2 regions of the Streptomyces sp. L500 genome follow, and region 2 is predicted to be linked to the other one. Evidence: riboswitches for the same ligand, from Rfam matches in the RefSeq annotation. Region 2 holds a riboswitch; the other holds the start of a gene.

Region 1 (7,533 bases), on a different contig from region 2:
CCCGCCGGGGTGGCCGTGCGCTACGGCGGCTTCGCCGGGGTCCCGGGCCTGGAGCACCTGGTGGTGCTCGGCCACTACGGCGCCGAACGCTGGGACGCCGTCACCGGCACCGTCCACGCCCCCGCCCCGCACCCGGGCGTGGCGGCCGTCCAGGCGGAACTCCCCGGCGTACTGGACGAATCGGGCGCCTGGCGTGGTTCGTGGATCGAGACCGTGCACATCGAGAACAAGGCCGGCCGCGCCATCGCCGTCCACACCCGCCGCGCCGACGACCCCCAGGCCGTCTACGACGCCCTGCGCGCGCCGCTGGGCGCCCTCGCCGAGCGCCACGGCCTGATCGTCGAACCCGGCCGGCTGGTGCTGGAGCTGCGGCCCCCGGGCATGGACAAGGGCGTGGCCCTCGCCGAGTACGTCCGGGAGAGCGGCGCCTCCGCCGTCCTCTACGCCGGTGACGACCTCGGCGATCTCGCCGCCTTCGCGGCGGTCGAGAAGCTGCGCACCGAGGGGGTGCCGGGCACCCTGGTGTGCAGCGGCAGCGCCGAGGTCGCCGTGCTCGCCGAGCGGGCGGATCTCGTGGTGGACGGTCCGGCGGGGGTGGTGGAGCTCCTGGCCGCCTTGGCGGACCGGCTCGGTTGAGCCCTGTTCGCCCTATTCGCCCTCTTCCGCCTTCGGGTCCTTCGCGGCCGGCTTCTCGTTCGTCAGGCCGAGCACCGACAGCGCGGTCGTCCAGTCCTTGACGATCGCCTGCTGGGCCTTCGCCAGCTCCGTCTTCCCCGAGCAGATCGCGGCCTTGAGCTTGCTCTCGACCACGTCCTTGGGGTTGTTCGGCCCGGCTCCCGCCTTGTGGCCGGGGGAGGGCGGCTGGACCCACAGATTGCGCGGGTCGTTGGGGTCGCCGCCGAGCTGGAGGCTGATGAGGTGGTCGTACTCGGCGTCCTTCAGCGGGCCCTTGTAGCCGTAGGAGGCCGCGTTCGCGGTCTTCTCCCGGCTGGTGATGTTGGTGCCGGGGCGGATGTCGGCGGTGTAACCGCTGCGGCAGATGGTGGTCTTGAGGGTCGCCTGGGTGACCTTGGGGTTGGTCGCGCCCGGGGTGCACTTGGGGTCCGGGAGGGGTTCCTTGGCGGCGGTGTACCGGTAGGCGCAGGTGCCCGGTTCGGGCTGCTTCTGGACGGTGTACGAGCCCTGGGGACCCGGTCCGACCGGGACGGCGGCGGCGCCTCCGGCCGAGGGCGATGACGAGGACGAGGTGCCCGACGGGGAGGCCGAGGTGCCGGCCTTCGCCGCCTTGGAGCCGGCGTCCTTGCCGCTGTCGGAGTCGGAGGAACAGCCGGTGGCGGTGACGGCTATGAGCGTGGTGGCGGCCGCGGCGGCGGCCCAGCGCGGAGCGTTCGGCATGGGTGCATGGCTACCCGTCCGCCTCGTGGGGGGTGCCGCGCGGTGGAGGCGTCGGCCCGCACGGGCACGGTGCGCGAACGCGCCGTGCGCGCCCCGCAAGGGGCGCGGGGCGGGGTCGATATGCGGCTGCCGCCGCGCGGGCGCGAACGGCCACGGACGGTCCGCACGTGTGGCCGTGCCGACAGCGCCGTGCGCTCCGGCGGGGTGGGCGGCTGCGGGCCGTCCGTGGCCGTTCGCGCAGTTCCCCGCGCCCCTGGCGGGGCGCACCCCTACGGGGCGTCCCCCTCCAGCGCGTGCAGTTGCTCCGTGAACCAGCGGGCCGGCGGTAGCCGGGTCGCGGCCGTGGCGAGTCGTTCGGCACGTTCCGCGCGTTCCGCCGGGTCCATCAGCAGGGCCACGTGCAGGGCGCGCGCCGTCGCCTCGACGTCGTACGGGTTGACGACGATCGCCTCCCCGGCGAGCTCCGCCGCCGCCCCGGCCTCGCGGGAGAGCACGAGGACGCAGCCGTGGTCGGAGACGGCCGGGACCTCCTTGGCCACCAGGTTCATGCCGTCGCGAATGGGGTTGACCAGCGCGACGTCCGCCATCCGGTAGGCGGCCAGGGAACGGGCGAAGTCGTCCTTCACATGCAGGATCACCGGCTGCCAGTCGGCCGTGCCGAACTCCGCGTTGACCGCGTCGGCGACGCGCTGCACCTCGGCGGTGTAGTCGCGGTAGACCGCCAGATCCTGCCGGGAGGGGTAGGCGAAGGCGAGGTGGGTCACCCGGCCCCGCCAGTGGGGGTGGTCCTCCAGCAGCCGGCGGTAGGCGTGGAGGCCGCGGACGATGTTCTTGGACAGCTCCGTGCGGTCGACCCGCAGGATCGTCCGGCGGCCGGGCCCGATCTGCTCCCGCAGGGCCGTCAGCCGCTCCTCCACGTCCGGCCGGTGCGCGCGCTCGCGCAGGAAGTCGGCGTCCGCGCCGAGCGCGTGGACGCCGAGCAGGGTCGTACGGCCCGCGAAGCGCACCGCCGCCGCGCCCCCGTGCTCCTCGCGCACCACCTCGGCCCCCAGGACGTCCGCGCAGCACGCGGCGAACGCCTCCGCCCAGCGCCGGGTCAGGAAGGCGGCCCGGTCGCCGCCGAGGACGCCGCGCAGCACCTGCTCGGCGACGTCGTCCGGCAGCAGCCGGTAGTAGTCCGGCGGGGCCCACGGGGTGTGGGAGAAGTGGCCGACGCGCAGGTCGGGGCGGCGGGCGCGGAGCAGCGCGGGGACGAGGGTGAGGTGGTAGTCCTGGACGAGGACGACGGCGCCCTCCGCCGCCTCCTCGGCGATCGCGTCCGCGAAGGCGGTGTTGTACGCCTCGTAGGCCGCCCACTGCGACCGGAACCCCTTGTCGAATACCGGTTCGAGCGGGGTCTGCCAGAGCATGTGATGGGCGAACCACAGCACGGAGTTGGCCACGCCGTTGTACGCGGCGGAGAACGTCCCGGCCGGGATGTCCAGCATCCGCACCCGCAGCCCGCCCGTGTCGGCCGGGTCGAGTCTTCGGCCCGCGCGGGACGCCGCCAGCCGGTCGCCCTCGCCCAGCGCGGCACACACCCACACCGCCGCCGCGCCCCGCGGGTCCCGCCCGATCTCGCTCAGCCCGGACACCAGCCCGCCGCCGCCCCGCCCGGCCGCCAGCGAGCCGTCCTCGCGCAGCGCGTACGAGACCGGCCCCCGGTTGGACGCCACGACGATGGGCGCGGCGGCTGCCGGGGCGGCGGTTACCGGGGCGGGCTGGGGATGCTCAGCGACCATGACGCCAGCCTTGCCCCCCGGGGAACCGCTCAAACGTACGCACGGCTCGTCGGGTGCCACAGGGGGAACACTCCGTTCCCCATCCGGGCGGCTACGCCGCGCGCCGCCGGGCGTACTCCGGTATCTCCGCCATCGGCGGCCGCTCCTCCGTGTCCACGGCGTACGTCCGCGGCACGAACCCCTCCGCCGTGCGCTCGAACTGGGTGAGCGCCGGACGCACCAGATGGCCCCGGGCCAGCCGCACCTGCGCCGTGCGGTAGATCGTCGCGGCCATCCGGCCCAGCGCCCGGCCGTCCTGGTGGCGGTGCTTGCGCACGCCCACGTCGACCTGCGCCAGCGCGTCCAGCCCCACCGTGTGCAGCGCGTCCACGAGCAGGCCCAGCTCCACGCCGTAGCCCACGGGGAACGGCAGCCGCTCCAGCAGCGAGCGGCGGGCCGCGTACTCGCCGCCCAGCGGCTGGACGAAGCCCGCGAGCTGCGGCCAGTGGAGGTTCAGCAGCGGGCGCGCCACCAGCTCGGTGACCCGGCCGCCCTGCCCCGCGACCTCACCCAGCGGACGGTCGTACATCGCCTTGACGAACTGCACCCCGGGATCGGTCAGCAGCGGGCCGACGATCCCCGAGACGAAGTCGCTGGAGAAGTCCTTCAGGTCCGCGTCGACGAAGCAGACGACGTCGCCCGTCGTCGCCAGCAGGGACCGCCACAGCACCTCGCCCTTGCCCGGCAGCGCGGGCAGCCGCGGCAGGATCTCGTCGCGGTGCGCGACGCGCGCGCCGGCCGCCGCCGCGACCTCGGCCGTCCGGTCCGTGGAACCGGAGTCCAGCACCACCAGCTCGTCCACCAGCGGCACGGCCTCGCTCATGAGCTCGCGGCGGATCGTCGCCACGATCTCGCCGACCGTCGCCTCCTCGTTCAGAGCCGGCAGCACCACGCTGACCGTGGTGCCCGCCTCGCCCTTGGCGGCCAGCAGCTGGTCGAGCGGACGGTCGGCGGCGGACCAGGACCGCCGGGCGAGCCAGCGCTCCACCTCTTCCAGCACGTGCATGACTCCTCGTTGTGACACATCTCGCGGTTCGGACGGCCCTCTCAAGCGGCCACCCCTTCCGTTACAGTCTTGAACAACGCGGACGGCCGTCCTATGTCGGGGTCGTCGCGCGCACAAACGCCCGGGCGCGCCCGGGCCATACCGCTCATCCAGAGGGGCAGAGGGACACGGCCCGTTGAAGCCCCGGCAACCCTCCAGCTGGTCTCGGTCGTACGACGCGAGGCTCCCGGCGGGGAAGGTGCCAAATCCGTCTCGTGGTGACGTTCGCCGCGAGGAAGATGAGGAGAAAGGGCCTCGCCTCCATGGCTGTCGAAGCCGTTGAAAGTCGTACCTCCGTACCTCACACCACCGCGTCCTTCGGGCCCGCCGTCGCGCTCTCCTGCCGCGAGTGCGGCGAGCGCTTCCCGCTCGGTCCCTCCTTCGCCTGCGTGAGCTGCTTCGGCCCTCTCGAGGTGGCCTACGAGCTCCCGGCCGGCGACCCCGAGACGCTGCGCCGCCGCATCGAGGCCGGACCCGCGAACATCTGGCGCTACGCCCCCCTGCTGCCCGTCCCCGCCGACGTCGCGGACCGGCCGAACCTCAACCCCGGCTTCACCAAGCTCGTCAAGGCCGACAACCTCGCCCGCGAGCTGGGCGTCACCGGCGGGCTGTACGTCAAGGACGACTCCGGCAACCCCACCCACTCCTTCAAGGACCGCGTCGTCGCCATCGCCGTCGAGGCGGCGCGCGCCTTCGGCTTCACCACCCTCTCGTGCTCCTCGACGGGGAACCTGGCCGGAGCGGTGGGCGCCGCGGCGGCGCGCGCGGGCCTGCGGTCCTGTGTCTTCATCCCGCACGACCTGGAGGCCGGCAAGGTCGTGATGGCCGCTGTCTACGGCGGCGAGCTGGTGGGCATCGAGGGCACGTACGACGACGTCAACCGATTCTGCAGCGAGCTCATCGGCGACCCGCTGGGCGAGGGCTGGGGTTTCGTCAACGTCAATCTGCGGCCCTACTACGGGGAGGGCTCCAAGACGCTGGCGTACGAGATCTGCGAGCAGCTGGGCTGGCGGCTGCCGGACCAGATCGTGGTGCCGGTCGCCTCGGGGTCGCAGCTGACGAAGATCGACAAGGGGCTGAAGGAGCTCGTCGCGCTGGGGCTGGTCGAGGACCGGCCGTACCGGATCTTCGGCGCGCAGGCCGAGGGGTGCGCGCCGGTCTCGCGCGCCTTCAAGGACGGACACGAGGTGGTGCGGCCGGTGAAGCCGGACACCATCGCGAAGTCCCTGGCCATCGGCAACCCCGCCGACGGGCCGTACGTGCTCGACATCGCCCGGCGCACGGGCGGGGCCGTGGAGGACGTGGACGACGAGCGGATCGTCGAGGCCATCCGGCTGCTGGCCCGGACGGAGGGGATCTTCGCGGAGACGGCGGGCGGGGTGACGGTCGGGGTCACCCGGAAGCTGCTGGAGGACGGGCGGCTGGATCCGTCCCTGACCACCGTCGTGCTCAACACGGGCGACGGGCTCAAGACGCTGGACGCGGTGGCGGCGGGGCCGACGGCGACGATTCCGCCTTCGCTGAGCGCGTTCCGGGCGGCGGGGCTCGCGGGCCTTTGATCGGGGCCATTGCCGAGCGGGCCATTGCCCGGCCGTTTCCTTCCTCAAACCAAAGGTGATCCCATGAGCGTCAACGTCCGCATTCCCACCATCCTTCGCACCTACACCTCCGGTAAGTCGGAAGTCTCCGCCGAAGGGGCCACTCTCGGTGAAGTGATCGCCTGCCTGGAGAAGAACCACCCCGGAATCGCCGCCCGCGTTCTCGACGAGAGCGGAAAGCTGCGCCGTTTCGTGAATGTGTACGTCAATGACGACGACGTACGGTTCGAGGGCGGACTGGAAGCGGCCACTCCGGATGGCGCCGGGGTGTCGATCATTCCGGCGGTCGCCGGCGGCTGACCGGGACGGCCCGGCCGGGGCGGCCCGACCGGGCCGCTCTCCCAAGGCTTCCGGCCCCCCGGACCCTTGGCCCGACCCTTCCGAAGCGTTCCTGCGGAATTCACCGGAATCACCCCGCCCGTAAAACGGACGGGGTGATTCCGTCTGTTGAACCGCGATACAGTTGGGGCGTTCCCCCTCCGGTGTCACTGCCGAACGCATATGAGAACCCGTCAAGTTGTGCCCACAACGTGTGCACGAATTGCCGGGTTGGTTGCGTTATGCCCGGTCCGACTTGCCCGAGAAGCTGGCGAAATAGGCGGTAATAACCGATCGGCCGCGCCCGGAATTCTCGTCCGACTGACCTGTTGCAGACGGCATCCGTGCAGATACATTCAGCGGCGGTCGACGCGTTCCGGCGCACACCCCCAACCTGTCTGGGGGTGAGGTCTGACCCGGGTCCGCGAGGTGCGGTCCTGTGCAAGGGCCAGTAATAGGGGAGTTAGGCATGGCTCAGGGCACCGTCAAGTGGTTCAACGCGGAGAAGGGGTACGGCTTCATCGCGGTCGACGGTGGTGCGGATGTTTTCGTCCACTACAGCGCGATCCAGATGGACGGCTACCGCACCCTCGAGGAGGGGCAGCGGGTCGAGTTCGAAATCTCGCAGGGCCAGAAGGGGCCGCAGGCGGACATGGTCAAGGTGACCGCCTGACCGGCGCGCATCGACCACCGGCTCACTCAGCTCGCCGAGGGGCCCGCGTCTTTACGACGCGGGCCCCTCGCGCGTCCGCGTCCCGCCCCTGTCGCCTCCGGGCGCGTCCAGGTGTGGGGTCGTCCGGCACGGGGCAGGTTGGTGTGAGGCGCTTGCACTCGCAGGGGTCGAGTGCTAATCATTGGGCTTAGCACTCTCCGAGTGAGAGTGACAGATTTGGACCGTCGGTGAGGTCGGCGAGCCAAGCGGGGCAAGGAACCGCGGGGCACGCAGGCCGTCCGTCGCGGGCACCAGCGCGGTCCGGAGCAGTCTCCACCCCGTCCTGGGAGGACCACTTCACATGGCCAAGATCATCGCGTTCGACGAGGAGGCACGGCGCGGTCTCGAGCGCGGGATGAACCAGCTCGCCGACGCCGTCAAGGTCACCCTCGGCCCCAAGGGCCGGAACGTCGTCCTCGAGAAGAAGTGGGGCGCCCCCACGATCACCAACGATGGTGTGTCCATCGCCAAGGAGATCGAGCTCGAGGACCCGTACGAGAAGATCGGCGCCGAGCTGGTCAAGGAGGTCGCGAAGAAGACGGACGACGTCGCCGGTGACGGCACGACGACCGCGACCGTCCTCGCCCAGGCGCTCGTCCGCGAGGGCCTGCGCAACGTGGCCGCCGGTGCCAACCCGATGGCCCT
Region 2 (7,533 bases):
TTCTCGGCGGCGGCCTCGGCGCGCAACGCCTCCAGCTCGCCCTGGGCCTTGCGCAGCGCCGCCTCGCCGCGCCGCACATCGCTCTGCGCGCTGCGCAGCTTGCGGTGCAACGACTCGGCGTCCCGCCGGACGGTCTCCAGCTCGGCACGGACCCGGTCGGCCTCGGCCTTCGCCTCCGCCCGTGCCGCCGCCAGCTCCTCGCGCAGCCGCGTCAGCTCGTGCCGGGCCTCCTCGTCGGCCCGTTCGGCGCTCGCCCGGGCCGCCTCCTCGCCCGCCGCCGTGACCAGCTTGACCCAGCCGGCCGGCCGCAGCACGAACGCCATGGCGGCCACGTCCTCCGGATCGGCGGCCGCCGGCGGCGAACCGGCCTCCAGGGCCTCCGCCAGCTCGGAACCGGTCTCCCGCAGCCGCGCGGAGATCCGCTGCCGGAAGGCCGAGTCGCTCTCCACGGCCGCGGCCATGGCGTTCCCCGCGAACTTGGCCCGGCGGGACGGGGTGAACCGGGCGTACTGCCGCAACTGGGCGGGCAGTTCCGCGACCGTCAGTCCGCCGAACGCCTCCGCGACGAGCCCGATGACCCGCCGCCGGATGCCTTCGGGCAGGGGGCGGTCGAGCACCTCGCTGACGCCGTCGTCGGCCCCGCCGGCGTCACCGGCCGCCTCCACGCCGTCCGTGTGCTCCACCACCGCTTATCGCTCCCGTTCGTCAGGCATCGGCGCCCGGCCGGGCCACCAGCTCGATCTGGTCGACGGCGTTGCACCAGCGGCAACGCACGGACTCGATCGTCTCACTGACGATCTCGCGCTCCTCCACCGCGGGCTCCCCCGCCAGGTCGAGGTGCACGAACTCCACGGCTTTGGTCGTCCGCGTGACGTCGAAACGCGTGAGGTTGCCGCACAGGGTGCAGCGCCACCGGTTCCCGGCTGTCGGCTGGGGAACAACGCCCATCGTGTCGTCCGTCCTCGTCTGTGGTCCGCGGGGTGCTCCCCGTAACCCTACGGCCTGCCGGTCGCCGGACGCGGGGCGTGCGGCCCGCACGGACGGCCCGGCGAGGCGCTCTGCACGGGTTGCGCCCGGTACGCCATGATCTGGCCATGATCGAAACGGCAGGGCGCCCGGGCCACCCGGACACCCCCTGGGTGACCTGGACGATCCTGGCCGTCTGCGGCGCGGTCTTCCTGATCGGCCCCGTCTCCGGCCTGAATCCGGTCTACGGCACCGGACCCGGACTGCTGGCCGCCCAGACCGACTACTTCGCGCACTGGGGGGTCGTGCCGCAGGAGCTGATCCACGGCTCGCCCTGGGCTCTGTGCACCCCGCTCACCGCGCTCTTCGTGCACGGGAACTGGCTGCATCTGCTGGGCAACATGCTCTTCCTCTACGTCTTCGGCGCCATGACCGAGGCCCACCTGGGCCGTGCCGCGTTCCTCTGCTGCTACCTCCTCACCGGCTATCTCGCCCTCTTCGGCTACGCCGCCGTGCACGCCCACTCCGAACGCACGCTCGTGGGCGCGTCGGGAGCCATCTCCGGGGTGCTCGGCGCGTTCCTCTATCTCTTCCCCAGGGCGCGGGTCACCAGCCTCTTCCCGTTCCTGTTCTTCCTGCCGCTGCGCTTCCCCGCCTGGGCCGTACTGCTGTTCTGGTTCGCACTCCAGTGGCTGGCGACGGGGACGGACGCCGGGCGCCCCGGGGTCGCCTATCTGGCCCACGTCGTGGGATTCGCACTCGGATTCGGCTACGCCTGGGGCCTTCGCACACCTGCGGCTAGAGTGAAGGGCGCAGCCAGGTCCACCGAAGGAGACAAACCGACGTGATCACTTCGATCGTGCTCATCAAGACCGACGTGGACCGGATTCCCGAGATCGCCGAGAACATCGCCGCCATCGAGGGCGTGAGCGAGGTCTACTCGGTCACCGGTGGGGCCGATCTGATCGCGATGGTCCGCGTGGCCCGGCACGACGACCTCGCGGACCTCATCCCGGGCCGCATCAGCAAGGTCCCGGGCGTGGCCTCGACGGAGACCCACATCGCGTTCCGCACGTACTCCCAGCACGACCTGGAAGCGGCCTTCGCGATCGGCCTCGACAACTAGCCGGGCCCCGCAGGGGCGCGGCGCAGCGTCGATATGCGGCTGCCGCCGCGTGGGCGCGCTCAGCCCAAACCGGCCCGCGGCTGAGCCGCAACGCACCGCCCACCCTCGGTGCGGTACTCCCACCGAGCCCCCTCGGTGACAAGCTCCCGTACGGCCCGCACGAACCGCTCGACGTGCTCATCGGGCGTACCGGCCCCGAAGCTCACCCGAATGGCATTCAGCGACCGCCCGTCGGACGGCCCGCACTCGCCGGACACCCCCTGATCGCCGTCCAGCAGGACGCGGACGAGCGGATGCGCGCAGAAAAGCCCATCCCGCACCCCGATCCCATACTCCGCGGAGAGCGCCGCCGCGAAGTGGGAGCTGTTCCAGCCGTCCACGACGAAGGACAGGACGCCCACACGCGGGGCGTCCGCGCCGAACAGCGACAGCACCCGCACCCCCGGGACGTCCGCCAGCCCGCCCCGCACCCGCGCGATCAGCTCCCGTTCGCGCTCCACCAGCCGGTCGAAGCCGGTCTCCTGGAGCGCCTTGCAGGCGGCGGCGATGGCGTAGGCCCCGATGACGTTGGGCGAACCGGCCTCGTGCCGGGCCACGGTGTCGTGCCACTCGACCTCGACGCCGCCCTCGGCGTCGCGTGCCACCCTGCGGCTGGCGCCGCCGCCCGCCAGATACGGCTCGGCCTCCCGCAGCCAGTCGGCCCGCCCGGCGAGGACGCCGGCGCCGAACGGCGCGTACAGCTTGTGCCCGGAGAAGGCGACCCAGTCGACGTCCCACCCGGCGACGTCTACGGGGTGGTGCGGAGCCAACTGGGCGGCGTCCAGCACGATGCGCGCGCCGTGCGCGTGCGCGGCCGCCGCCAGCTCCCGTACCGGCCACAGCTCGCCGGTCACATTGGACGCGCCGGTCACGCAGACCAGCGCCGGGCCGTAGGGCTCTCGATCGGCGAGCGCCCGCTCCAGCGTCTCGACGGCCTCCCCCGGCGAACGCGGGGCGTCGAGGTAGGTGACCTCGGCGTCCCGCCAGGGCAGCAGGGCCGCGTGGTGCTCGGTCTCGAAGACGAACACCCGGCAGCCGGCGGGCAGTACGGACGCCAGCAGGTTGAGCGAGTCCGTGGTGGAACGGGTGAAGACCACCTGGTCGCCCTCGCGGCAGCCGAGGAAGCCGGCGACGGTGGCCCGGCATCCCTCGAACAGGTCGGTCGACAGCTGTGAGAGGTACCCGGCGCCCCGGTGGACGCTGCCGTAGTACGGCGCGTAGGCGGCGACGTCGTCCCACACCCGCCGCAACGCCGGTGCGCTGGCGGCGTAGTCGAGCGCCGCGTACGTCACCTCGCCCCCGGTGACGAGCGGTGCGCGGACGTCGTGACCGAGAACGGGCAGCGGCTCGGCGGTAGTGACAACAGGGGCAACAGGGCATGCGGACATGGCGAATTCTCCCGGCAGGGGTGATGGAGGACAGCACGCGCACGCCGCACGAGGGCGTACGCGGGATTACCGGAAACGGGGCCGTAGGCCCTATCGCATTCGCTGCAACACGGAAGGGTCTCCCTCGACAACCAGGATCCCTGGCGAGGGATCCGCGCTTGCCACAGGCGTCTGCCTGCGGCCTGGTCATCACCCGGGGCACCCCGCCACGGAAGGAGGGTTGCCGGACAGCAAGCCGGGGCCGAAACGCTGTCACTCGTGACCTGCGCAGCATCATGCCACAGGATCTTGAATGCGCAAGGGCGCGGTCCGCGATGCGGACCGCGCCCTGTGCGGGGAGAGTCAGCGGTTGCTGGCCTCCACCCACTTCTCCAGCACCCGCCGGGCCGCGCCCGAGTCGATGGACTCGGCCGCCAGCGCCATCCCGGCCCGGATCCGCTCCGTGAGCGGCGCGTCCGTCGGCGTCAGGGCGGCCAGCGCGGCGGCGGAGTTGAGCAGCACCGCGTCCCGGACCGGGCCGGTCTCCCCAGCGAACAGCCGGCGGGCCACATCGGCGTTGTACGAGGCGTCGGCGCCCCGCAGCGCCTCGATGGGCACCAGGTCGACGCCCACGTCCCGGGGGTCGAACGACTCCTCCCGCACCTGGCCGTCCCCCACGATCCACACCCGCGAGGTGGCCGTCGTGGTGAGCTCGTCGAGCCCGTCGTCGCCGCGGAAGACCAGTGCGGACGAGCCGCGTTCGGCCAGCACCCCGGCCAGGATCGGTGCCATCCGGGCGTCCGCGACGCCGGTCGCCTGGGCCTTGACCCGCGCGGGGTTGGTCAGCGGGCCCAGGACGTTGAAGGTCGTGCGGATGCCCAGCTCACGGCGGGCGGGGGCCACATAGCGCAGGGCGGGGTGGAACTTCACCGCGAAGCAGAAGGTGATGCCGGCCTCCTCGGCCACCTCCACCACCCGGCGCGGGGTCAGCTCCAGATTCACCCCGAGCTTCTCCAGGACGTCCGAGGCGCCGCTCGCGGAGGACGCGGCGCGGTTGCCGTGCTTGACGACCTTCGCCCCGGCGCCCGCGACGACGATCGAGGACATGGTGGAGATGTTGACGGTCTTGGCGCCGTCGCCGCCGGTGCCCACGATGTCGACACTGGGGCCGGGCACCTCGATGAGATTGGCGTGCCGGTACATCGCCCGGACCAGGCCGGAGATCTCGGCGACCGTCTCGCCCTTGGCCCGCAGGGCGACGGCGAAGCCCGCGATCTGGGCGTCGGTGGCCTCCCCGCGCATGATCCGGTCCATGGCCCAGGCCGTGTCGTCGGCGCCGAGGTCCACTCCGCTCAGCAGGGCGTCCAGGAGGCCCGGCCAGGTGTGGGCCACCGAGCGCTCGCCGCCTGCGGGGGTCACGTTCATGGTCCACACTCCTGGTGGTCGGTCCCTGGTCGGGGCCGTCGGGGGCCCCGTTACGCGGTCCAGCCTATCCACGTCCGGGAACGGCGAAGAGCCCCGTCCAGTACTGGACGGGGCTCTTGCCGTGGCGATCAGTGATCAGCTGCGGGGATCAGTGGTGGCCGTGGCCGCTCGTGATCTCCCGGTACTCCTCCGCGGTGGCCTTGGGGATGTGGGTCCCCTCGCCGTAGAAGCCCTTCGAGAGCTTCACACGGAGCTTCTGGCCGGCGCCGATCTTCCGGGCCACGCCGTTCTCGTCGACCTCCGGCTCCAGCTCGAGCGGCCTGGGCTGCTCGTGCGCCGTGAGGGTGTGCATCTGCTCCTGCGAGATCGGCTCGTGGACCTCGACGAACTCACCGTGCGGCAGGCGCTTGATGATGCCCGACTCGCGGCCGTGCAGCACCTTCTCCTTGTCGCGGCGCTGGAGACCCATGCAGATCCGGCGCGTGGCGATGAAGGCGAGGACCGGGCCGACGAAGAAGCCGATCCGGACGAACCAGGTGATGGCGTTGATCGACAGGTGGAAGTGGGTGGCCCACAGGTCGTTTCCACCACCGACCAGCAGCACCAGGTACCAGGTCAGCCAGGCGACGCCGAACGCGGTGCGCGTCGGGGCGTTGCGCGGGCGGTCCAGCAGGTGGTGCTCACGCTTGTCGCCGGTGACCCAGGACTCGATGAACGGGTAGACGGCGATGGCGGCCAGCACCAGCGGGAAGATCATCAGCGGGATGAACACGCCCAGGACGAGCGTGTGGCCCCACAGGTTGATCTCCCAGCCCGGCATCACACGGATGAGGCCCTCGGAGAAGCCCATGTACCAGTCGGGCTGGGCGCCGGTGGACACCTGGTCCGGGCGGTACGGGCCCATGGCCCAGATCGGGTTGATCGACGCGAGGCCGGCGATGGCCGCGATCACACCGAAGACCAGGAAGAAGAAGCCTCCGGCCTTGGCCATGTAGACCGGCAGCAGCGGCATGCCGACCACGTTGTTGTTCGTCCGGCCGGGGCCGGGGAACTGGGTGTGCTTGTGGTAGAAGACCAGGATCAGGTGCGCCACCAGCAGGCCGAGCATGACGCCCGGCAGCAGCAGGACGTGGATCGAGAAGAACCGCGGCACGAAGTCCGAGCCGGGGAACTCGCCCCCGAACAGGAACATCGAGACGTAGGTGCCGACGATCGGGATGGAGAGGATCGCTCCCTCCATGAACCGGACACCGGTGCCCGAGAGCAGGTCGTCCGGCAGCGAGTAACCGGTGAAACCGGTGAACATGCCGAGGACCAGCAGCAGGAAGCCGAAGACCCAGTTGACCTCACGCGGCTTGCGGAACGCGCCGGTGAAGAAGACGCGCATCATGTGCACGAGCATGGCCGCGACGAAGATGAGCGCCGCCCAGTGGTGGATCTGCCGGATGAGCAGACCACCGCGGACGTCGAAGCTGATGTCCATGGTCGACTTGAACGCCTCGGACATCCGCATGCCCTGCATGGGGACGTACGAGCCGTGGTAGACGACCTCGTTCATGCTGGGGTGGAAGAACAGCGTCAGATACACACCCGTGAGGATGATGATCATGAAGCTGTAGAGGCAGACCTCACCCAGCATGAAGGACCAGTGGTCCGGGAAGATCTTCCGCATGTTGACCTTGGCCAGGCTGTAGATGCCCAGTCGGCCGTCGGCCCAGTCGGCCACCCGCTCGCCCGCGGGTGCCTTGCGGCGGTTGTCAGTGGTGGCAGTACTCATCCGCGCTCCCAGTACGCAGGACCGACGGGCTCGGAGAAGTCGCCCATGGCCTCAAGGTAGCCCTTGTCATTGACCTTGATCCGCAGCTGCGGAAGGGCGTGGCCGGCCGGGCCGAAGATCACTCGACCGCCGTCGGAGAGGTCGAAGGTCGACTGGTGGCACGGGCACAGCACGTGGTGCGTCTGCTGCTCGTAGAGGCTGATCGGGCAGCCGACGTGGGTGCAGATCTTGGAGTACGCGACGATGCCGTCGGCGGACCAGTCCAGGGACTTCTTGTCCTTGATGTTCTCCGGGCGGAGCCGGACGATCATCAGGGCGGCCTTGGCGATCTCCTTCTGGAAGTCGTGGTCCTCCTCGGACATGCCCTCGGGCATGGCGAAGGTGAGGGAGCCGACCTGGACGTCCTCCGGGCGCAGCGGCTGCAGCGTGTTCTGGTTGATGAGCATCTTGCCCTCGGACCAGGCGGTCTTGCGCAGCTTGGTGCCGGGCAGCGGACCGAGGTCGCGGAGCAGCATCACACCGGAGAGCGGCACCAGGGCCAGCGCGCCGAACATGGTGTTGCGCAGCAGCTTGCGGCGGCCGAAGGTCGACTCCTCGGCGCCCGCCTTGAAGTCGGCCAGCACCTTGGCCTTGACCTCCGGGGAGGCCTCGATCGGGTGCCGCTCGTCGGCGTGCTCGACGTCGGACATCAGGGTGCGGGCCCAGTGGACCGCGCCCGCGCCGATGCAGAACAGCGCCACGCCGAGGGTCAGGCCCAGCGCGAAGTTCAGGGCGCTGATGTGACCGATCGGGAAGACGTAGATGCTCTTGTCGACCGGGAGGGACACGTAGGC

What was found. Region 2 has a riboswitch for S-adenosylmethionine ahead of ACX9I7_RS08105 (aminotransferase class V-fold PLP-dependent enzyme). Riboswitches for the same ligand answer to the same signal wherever they lie in the genome.
Region 1: linked by a shared signal. The riboswitch ahead of thrC (threonine synthase) and the one ahead of ACX9I7_RS08105 (aminotransferase class V-fold PLP-dependent enzyme) in region 2 are both predicted to bind S-adenosylmethionine.

What each region holds. Positions count from the first base shown of each region.
Region 1 is NZ_JBTOLC010000004.1:3,006-10,538, forward strand. Features, by position in the region: gene otsB (trehalose-phosphatase) at 1-636, shown strand, start outside; gene ACX9I7_RS06445 (hypothetical protein) at 649-1,395, opposite strand; gene ACX9I7_RS06450 (alpha,alpha-trehalose-phosphate synthase (UDP-forming)) at 1,665-3,176, opposite strand; gene ACX9I7_RS06455 (glucosyl-3-phosphoglycerate synthase) at 3,268-4,215, opposite strand; SAM riboswitch class I at 4,364-4,506, shown strand; gene thrC (threonine synthase) at 4,524-5,819, shown strand; gene ACX9I7_RS06465 (MoaD/ThiS family protein) at 5,883-6,158, shown strand; gene ACX9I7_RS06470 (cold-shock protein) at 6,646-6,849, shown strand; gene groL (chaperonin GroEL) at 7,190-7,533, shown strand, end outside.
Region 2 is NZ_JBTOLC010000005.1:110,380-117,912, reverse strand. Features, by position in the region: gene ACX9I7_RS08125 (NYN domain-containing protein) at 1-683, opposite strand, end outside; gene ACX9I7_RS08120 (hypothetical protein) at 706-948, opposite strand; gene ACX9I7_RS08115 (rhomboid family intramembrane serine protease) at 1,095-1,814, shown strand; gene ACX9I7_RS08110 (Lrp/AsnC ligand binding domain-containing protein) at 1,811-2,092, shown strand; gene ACX9I7_RS08105 (aminotransferase class V-fold PLP-dependent enzyme) at 2,152-3,519, opposite strand; SAM riboswitch class IV at 3,669-3,783, opposite strand; gene trpD (anthranilate phosphoribosyltransferase) at 3,862-4,923, opposite strand; gene qcrB (cytochrome bc1 complex cytochrome b subunit) at 5,072-6,700, opposite strand; gene qcrA (cytochrome bc1 complex Rieske iron-sulfur subunit) at 6,697-7,533, opposite strand, start outside.